Regions from separate parts of the Bordetella holmesii genome, predicted to be linked through region 1. Evidence: predicted binding sites of a transcription regulator. Region 1 holds the regulator's gene; the other holds the start of a gene.
The links. The regulator sigma-54, encoded in region 1, starts transcription at its own class of promoters, with help from an activator protein. The targets are predictions, from matches to a motif close to TGGCANGNAANCTGCTTT.

Region 1 (4,374 bases):
AATGGAGCGCACGTCGCACACGCTGGAGGCGCGTCCGCCGGGAAGATATTCGCTGGCCGTGGCGGCGCAGCAACCGCAGCAGGAGGCAACTCCCAGCTCGAATTGCAGATCGCCCAACGAATTAGCGCCCGCATCCACGCAGGCGCGGACTTGGCGTTCGGTAACGGCATTGCATATGCAAACGTACATGCGAATGATTATCGACAAAAATTAAAGCGCAAGCAAGCCAGCCAGCCAGCCAGCCGGAAAATATTTTTCAGCCTGGCGCCCCGCACGCAACTCCTTGAAAAAAGTGACGAATCACCCCCCGTGCGACTCGACCCGCTGCCACCACGGGTTCAGCGCGCGGCGGCCTGGGCCTTGCGCACGGCGGCCGGGGCAATGCGCAAGGCCTCGCGGTATTTGGCCACGGTGCGGCGGGCAATGACGATGCCCTGACCGGCCAGGCGCTCCATGATTTGGCTATCCGAAAGCGGCTTGGCACGGTTTTCGTCGGCCACCATCTGCCGGATGTGCTCCTGAACGGCCGTCGCCGAGGCCGAATCACCGCTGTCCATGGCCACGCCCGTGCCGAAAAATCGTTTGAGCTCCATGGTCCCAAACGGAGTGAGCATGTACTTCTGCGTGGTGGCCCGCGAGATCGTCGACTCGTGCAGCCCGAGCTCGCCCGCGATGTCTTTGAGAATGAGCGGCCGCATCGCCGCCGGGCCACGGGTGAAGAACTCGGCCCGGTGCGCGACGATGGCCTGCGCGACGCGCAAAATGGTGTCGAAGCGCTGTTCGACATTGCGGATCATCCAGCGCGCCTGCTGAAGCTGGGCATTCAGCCCGGCATAGGCAGCCTCGCGCTGATTGGACAGCATTTGCGCGTACAGGCCGTTGACCTGCAGGCGCGGCATCACCGCGCTATTGAGCACCGCCTGCCAGCCTTGCCGCGTTTTGCGCACCAGCACATCGGGCACGGCGTACTCCGCCGCAGGCACCGTCCAGGCCCGGCCCGGCCGGGGCTCGAGCCGAACGATCAGCGCCCGCGCGGCGCGCAGCGTGGCCTCATCGACGCGCAGCATCTCCCGCAGGCGCGCCGGATTACCGGTGGCCAGCAGCGCCAGATGCTGGCCACAGAGTTCGCGCGCGCACCCCAGCACGGCGGGCGATGCGGCTTCGGGCAGCCGCGCGACGTCAGGATGGCGCAATTGCAACAGCAAGCACTCGGCCATGTCGCGCGCACCGATGCCGGTTGGGTCGAAGGACTGCACCAAGCTCAGCGCCGCACGCAGCTCATCCTCATCGACCTCGAGCTCGGCGGGCAGCCATTGCAGGATTTCACTCAGCGGCGAACCGAGATAGCCGTTATCGTCCAGCTCGTCGATGAGCAATGCGGCCAGCGCGGCGTCGCGCACACCGGCGCGGGTCAGCGCCAGTTGCTGCAACAGATGCTCGCGCAAAGTGTCGCTGCGGGCCGGCGAGTCGCTGTCCTCATCGGGGTATACGCCGCCCGAACCCGGCATGTCGTCAAACCGGATTTCCGTGTCCGTCACCGAATCGGCAGTGTCGAGACTGGCTTCGCGCTGCGGATCGCTGTCGATCTGCTCGGCCGGCGTTTCGTCGCGTTCGAGCAACGGATTCTCTGCCAGGGCTTGAGAGATTTCGGCCTCAAGATCCAGCGAAGACAGCTGCAGCAGCCGGATGGACTGTTGCAGTTGCGGGGTCAGGGTCAAATGCTGACCAGGCCGAAGTTCTAAGGCGGGACGACTCATAGGTACAATATTTTGCATGATGAATCCCACTTCGCCCGAACGCATTCGCCAGGATGGCCGACTGATAGGTCAAACGTTGCTCAAACTGGCGCTTGCGCGACTGGTGTTCAGGGCAATCGTGCTGGCTGTCATTGCCATCGTCTGGTTGCTCGCCAGCTCCTGGCTCCTCGGCTTCGGGAAAACCCTTGCCTTCGACGGCCTGCACAGCATGGGCCAGCAAACCGTCGATATGCTCGCCCGGGTCAATCCGTATTTCTGGTGGGGTGTGGTCCTCATCTGGACGCTGATCGTGTTCTTCAGCACACGCAGCTGGCTGTATGGCAGTCTAGCCGCCGGCAGGGCGCAGGTCGTCCCGCGCGACGTCCTGGCGCAACTGCGGTCGCGGCTCAGTGAAGAGGCCGTGGATGTGCTGCGCTGGGTCTGGGGAGATCGCGAAGAACCTTTCACGGTAGGCGACTTGCAACGCAGCCGCCGTGAGTTGCGCCACAACCGGATCGGCAAGATCGCCCTGGTCCGCGAACAGGCCGCCATTCTGGATCTGCCCGGCAGCACGCCGCGTGAACCGATGCCGGAATCTGCGCGCGCAGGCGTGCATCAGGCCAGTCGCCCGGCCGAACGCGAGCGCTCGCCGCAACCCATCATCGAGGCGCCACGCGCCAGCGCGCCGCGTGAGCCAGGCCGCTCGCCCTGGCGCCAGGAAGACGGCCCGCGCGAACCCAGCCTGGGGCCGGATCGCTGACCTGGTTGCGCGTTCGATTTGCGCGCCGCGCCGAAATATGTTTGACTTACGGCTATGGCTGACAAACACCACACCCCATTGACCGCTTCCGGATGCGCATGCGCACCGGCATCGGCCGTGGCTGCGTGTTCGTTTGCATCCTCCCTCCAGGGCGGCGTCGCCACCCTAGCGCTATCGCTATACCTACCGATCGGTTGCCGGGCCTAGTGCCCTGTGGTAGCTCGGCACCCACACGTTCGCCACTCGTCTTTCCCCCGTTTTAATCCGTGAATTCGGTCCCACTGCGACCGACGCAGGCACAAAACCGCCATCCTGGTTTGCCGCGCCCGAGATAGCCGGGATTCCGTCGAAACCGATTGAGGTGTTACCGATGCTCGCCAACCCCGCCACCAAATACGTGCCGTTCCAGCCCTTTGCTCGTGACTACTCCGAGCGTACCTGGCCCAGCCGCCGCATCACCAAAGCGCCGATCTGGATGAGCACCGATCTGCGTGACGGCAACCAATCGCTGATCGAGCCCATGAGCGTGGAGCGCAAGATGCGCTTCTTCGAGCAACTGGTGAAAATCGGTTTCAAGGAAATCGAAGTCGGCTTCCCGTCAGCGTCGCAGACCGACTTTGACTTCGTGCGCAAACTCATCGACGAAAAGCGCATTCCCGATGACGTCACCATCATTGTCTTGACGCAGGCCCGTGAAGACCTGATCACACGCACTGCCGAAGCCGCCGCCGGCGCCAAGCAGGCCATGATCCATCTCTACAACGCCTGCGCGCCGGCTTTCCGCAAGATCGTCTTCAACATGAGCAAAGACGAGATCAAGAACATTGCGCTGACTGGCACGCGCCAGATCAAGGCCGCCATGCAGCGCTATCCGCAAACGCAGTGGCGCTACGAATACTCGCCCGAGGTGTTCAGCACGACCGAACCGGAATTCGCGCTCGAGGTGGCCGACGCCGTGGCCGAAGCCTGGGACGCCACGCCCGAACGCAAGCTGGTGCTCAATCTGCCGGCCACCATCGAAGCGACCACGCCGAATCTCTACGCGGACCAGATCGAGTGGATGCACAAGAACCTCGCACGGCGCGACAGCATCATCCTGAGCGTGCACCCGCATAATGATCGCGGCACAGCCGTGGCCGCCGCCGAGTTCGCCGTCATGGCGGGCGCCGATCGCATCGAAGGCTGCCTGTTTGGCAGCGGCGAGCGTACCGGCAATGTCGACCTGGTCACGCTGGCCCTGAACCTCTACACGCAGGGCGTACACTCGGGCCTGGACTTCTCCGATATCGATGAAGTGCGCCGCTGTGCGGAGTACTGCAATCAGTTGCCCGTGCACCCGCGCCACCCCTATGCCGGGGACCTGGTATTCACTGCCTTTTCCGGTTCGCACCAGGATGCAATCAAGAAGGGCTTGTCCCAGCAGCGGCCCGACGGTGTCTGGGAGGTTCCCTACCTGCCCATCGACCCGGCCGACCTGGGCCGCAGTTACGACGCCGTCATTCGCGTCAACAGCCAATCCGGCAAGGGTGGCGTGTCCTATCTGCTCGAACAGGAACATGGCCTGGTCTTGCCGCGTCGCCTGCAGATCGAGTTCAGCCGCGCCATTCAGCGCGTGACCGATGAAACCGGCAGCGAAGTCACCAGCGAAGACGTCTATTCCATTTTTGCCTCCGAGTACCTCGAGCAACGCGGTCCCTGGAAACTGGTGCGTCACCGCATCGACGGCAACCCCAGCGCAGGTGAGGGCAAGCAGTTCGCCATCGAAGCCGAACTGGAATACGACGGCGAGCGCCGCATCGTGCGCGGCAACGGCGATGGCGCGATCTCCGCTTTCGTGGCGGCGCTGGATGTGCCTGTGCGCATCATGGACTATCACGA
Region 2 (4,374 bases), 1.7 Mb from region 1:
AAGCGCCTCAATAGTCTTTCGGACCCCAACCAAATTCACGTCGGCCAGGTTCTCAAGCTTTCCTCTGCCACCAGCAGCAACGCGCAGCCTCAGCCCATCACAGGCGGCCAGATTCAGGCCAAACCGCTCGATGCGCCTGACAGTCACGCCGCTGGCACCGATACCAGCACCCCTGCTACGCCGGTCACACCGCCGCCGACGCCAGCCGAGACCAAACCGGTCGCGCGGGCTGCCGACGCCGGAGTCATCAACTGGGGATGGCCGTCCAGCGGTCAGATCCAGCAGAACTTCAACGCCAACAGCAAGGGCATAGACATCGCCGGCAATCCAGGCGATCCCGTCATGGCCGCGGCCGATGGCAAGGTCATGTATAGCGGCAATGGCGTGCGCGGTCTGGGCAACCTGATCATCATCAACCACCAGAATGGCTTCATCACCGCCTATGCGCACAACCGCGCACTGCTGGTCAAGACGGGGCAGGACGTCAAGCGCGGCGCCAAAATTGCCGAACTGGGCCAGTCGGACACCAATGCGCCAAAACTGCATTTTGAAATCCGTCGCCAGGGAACCCCTGTCGATCCTATGCAGTATCTGCCCGCTCGATGACACCCACCCTGGTTTTCGATCTCGAAACCTTGCCCGATGTGGTCGGCCTGCGCCGTCTGCATGGATGGGGCCCTGATGTCAGCGACCTGGAAGTCGCCGAGCGCGCGTTTGCCGCACGCCGCGAGGCCGTCGGGCACGATTTCCTGCCGCTGCATCTGCAGCGCGTGGCGGTAGTTGGCTGCGTCTTTCGAGACGATCAGGGTTTCCGCGTCAAAACACTGGGTCAGCCCGATGATCCCGAAGCCGCATTGCTCGCCGGGTTTTTCAAGACCATCGAGCGCTACACGCCAAAGCTCGTGAGTTGGAATGGCTCGGGCTTCGACCTGCCCGTTCTGCACTATCGCAGTCTCATCCATGGCGTGCCGGCGCCAAGGTATTGGGATTGGGGCGACGAAGACCGGGACTTCAAATACAACAACTACCTGAGCCGCTACCATACCCGTCATCTGGACCTCATGGATGTGCTGGCCAAGTACAACGGACGGGCCAATGCTCCGCTCGATGAACTGGCCAAGCTCTGCGGCTTTCCTGGCAAACTCGGAATGGATGGCAGTAAGGTCTGGGAAGCCTGGAATCAGGGGCAGGCCGACGCCGTGCGTGCGTATTGCGAGACCGACGTGGTCAACACCTGGCTGGTCTATTGCCGCTTTCGCTTTCTGCGTGGTGAGCTTGACCACGCCTCGTATGACGCTGAAATCGCTCTTGTGCGCGATACGCTGGCGGCCAGTGACGCCCCTCATTGGAAGGAGTACCTCGCGGCCTGGGACGCCAACTGATCCTCCTTTCATCCGGCAAGCAATCGACTGAAACATAGTCAGCCGCGCATGAAACCTGAATGAAATCCGGGCAATCGCACAATGATCCTGCCTTCTTTTACTTCAGGAGTTCAATCATGTCCCGATCCGCTCTTCGTACTTCGCTTGCCAGCCTCGCCATGGCGATTGCCGCTGGCGTGACTATTGCTCCCGCAGTCGCGGCGCCCGATGCTCCCCCCCCGGCGCCTGCAGCAGGCCATCCGCGTGGCCCCATGATGGAACGCGATGGGATGTGGATTCCTGGTCTGGGCCCGCTGTCCAAGGCGCAGGTCGCGTCGCTCAAGCTCGACGCCAAGCAGCAGGCGTTGTTTGACAAGGCTCGCGACGCCTCGCAGCAAGCCATGGAGGCACGCCGCCAGGCCGGTCCCGCTCCGCACGAACTGCTCCAGGCTCAACTCAACGCCGGCAAGCTCGACCCGTACGCCTTGGCCGCGGAAGGTGACAAGCGCCGAGCTCAGTTCGAGAGCCAGGAAACCGCGCTGCGCACCCAATGGCTGGCCGTCTGGGATAGCCTGAACGACGCTCAGCGTGCCCAGGTGACGCAGATCGTCAAAGAGCGTGTCGCCAAGATGAAGGAGCATCACGGCAAGCGTGGCGAGCATCGCTCGGGCCGCCCGGGGCAAGCCGCCAGCGCCGCTCCCGCCGCCCAGTAATCCCATCCCGCGCAACGATCAACCCGGCCGGTGGCCGGGTTTTTTCATGGCGCGCCATTCTGGGGCGCATTCCCGCAAGTTTCACCAATACAACGCCGCAGCAGCGTCCCCAATTCGATGCCGCACCGCCTGGGTGCGCGGTCCGGGGACGGATATAGGGCAAGGGACTTTCAAAAAACCTGGCATGAAAAATGCTTGATCACAGGTGCGCCGGTCAGACCATACGGTCGGCAGGACGGACGTTCAGCAACTTGCGTCTGCCCCACCTCAATCGATCAGGATCCAGGAATAATGAAGAAGACCTTGCTTTCCCTGCCTTTGGCCATCAGTGCTCTCACGACGTTTCCCGCTCTGGCCGAGCCCACTGATCTGGGTGCAGGCTTTGCCCTGAGCGGCAATGCTGCCATCGTCAGCGACTATCGTTTTCGCGGTTACTCGCAAACCGATTTTCGTCCTGCCGCGCAGGTCGGTTTCGACCTCACCCACAGCTCGGGTTTTTATCTGGGCAACTGGAACTCCAACGTATCGAATTTCGTCTTCACCGACGGCAACCTGGAGATGGACTTCTATGGCGGCTGGAAAGGCGACCTCGGCAATGGCCTGGGGCTGGATGTGGGGGCCTTGCACTATTACTATCCAGGCTCCAGTTCACCCAAAGGCGGTAACTACAACAATACCGACCTGTATGTGGGCTTGAGCTATGGCAACTACTCCTTGAAGTACTCCTACACGCCCAGCGACTTCTTCAGCACCCCGGACAGCAAAGGTACCTGGTATCTGGACGGCACCGCCAACTTCGACCTGGGCGATGGCTGGGGGCTGGTCGGCCATGTCGGCTACCAGAAGCTCAAGAACCAGGTCAACATGAATGGCGATGCCATGGGCCATTATGTGGATTACAAAGTAGGCGTCACCAAGGACATCAAGGGCTGGGTATTCGGCGTGGCTGCGGTGGGTGCCAGCAAGGACAATTGGTTGCCGACCAAGTATGGCCATCCTTCTGGCCGACTCGGTGCGGTGTTTTCGGTGGCACGCAGCTTCTGACCACAGCGCACAAGAGTGGGGCGGGACTGACCTGCCCCCAGATTTAGTACGGCACCGACATAGAGCCCAGGGGTAAAAGACCTTCTTTCTGATGAGCCTGCACGAATTGCGCCGGCGTTAAATATCCGAGCGCGCTGTGAGGCCGATCGGTGTTGTACTCGACTCGCCAGTTTTCGATCAAGCTTTTAGCCTGTCGCAGGGACAAGAACCAGTGCTCGTTAAGGCATTCGTCGCGGAACTTGCCGTTGAAACTTTCGATATAAGCGTTCTCCACCGGCTTACCCGGCCGAATAAACGACAGCTTTACGCCTGCTTGGTAGGCCCAGGCGTCCAAGGCTCTTCCGGCGAACTCTGGCCCGTTGTCCACGGTAATAGATCGCGGCAGGCCACGCATCTCCGCCAGCCGTTGCAGCACCATGGCAACACGCAGTCCCGGCAACGACGTATCGACCTCGATGGCCAGGCATTCGCGAGTGTAGTCATCGACGATAGTCAAACAGCGGAATCGGCGGCCATAGGCTAGGCCGTCGGCCACAAAGTCCATTGACCAACTCTGATTCGGCGCGATTGCCGCTGGGCGAACCACGCGCTCGGTCGCCGCGATTCGCTTACGCTTTCGTTTTCGCACGCTTAACCCTGCCAGACTGTACAGCCGCCAGATTCGCTTGTGATTTGCTTGCCAGCCTTCGCGACGTAAGAGCACATGGATCCTCCGATAGCCGTAGCGTCGTTTCGCCACTGCCATCTCTTTCATGCGCTCGGTCAGCGCAGCATCGCCTGAGCGTGTGCTCTCGTAGGCAAACAGCGACCGCGAAATTCCTACCAGCCCACAGGCCCGGGTAACACCCATGCTGCGCTCGGTCATTAATGTCCTGACCGCCTCGCGTTTGGCCTGCGGGCTGACTACTTTCGGCTTAGCAGATCCTGAAGCGCCGCCTTGTCCAGCATCGACTCGGCCAACAGCTTCTTGAGCTTGTTGTTCTCCTGCTCCAGCTCCTTGAGCCTCTGAGCGTCCGACACCGTCATGCCACCGAACTTCGCCTTCCAGTTGTAGTACGTTGCCTCGGAGATTCCGTGCTTGCGGCACAACTCTGCGGGCTTGGCACCTGCATCGGCTTCCTTGAGCACGCCGATGATTTGCTCTTCCGTAAATCGTTTCTTCATTGCCATTCCTTTGGGAACGGACTCTACATCGATTTCGTACTAATCACGGGGAGCAGGTCAGGACGGCGCCGATGGTGCGACGTCCCGCTTTT

Region 2: a site for sigma-54 is predicted at 2,255-2,272, ahead of LK440_RS06325 (TorF family putative porin). Genes of this name have one in related genera too.

Annotation. Positions count from the first base shown of each region.
Region 1 is NZ_CP085973.1:3,331,476-3,335,849, forward strand. Features, by position in the region: gene LK440_RS16055 ((2Fe-2S)-binding protein) at 1-189, opposite strand, end outside; gene rpoN (RNA polymerase factor sigma-54) at 339-1,757, opposite strand; gene LK440_RS16065 (hypothetical protein) at 1,774-2,496, shown strand; gene leuA (2-isopropylmalate synthase) at 2,867-4,374, shown strand, end outside.
Region 2 is NZ_CP085973.1:1,318,601-1,322,974, forward strand. Features, by position in the region: gene LK440_RS06310 (peptidoglycan DD-metalloendopeptidase family protein) at 1-606, shown strand, start outside; gene LK440_RS06315 (3'-5' exonuclease) at 603-1,382, shown strand; gene LK440_RS06320 (periplasmic heavy metal sensor) at 1,499-2,074, shown strand; gene LK440_RS06325 (TorF family putative porin) at 2,366-3,118, shown strand; one part of gene LK440_RS06330 (IS3 family transposase) at 3,162-4,030, opposite strand; one part of gene LK440_RS06330 (IS3 family transposase) at 4,030-4,282, opposite strand.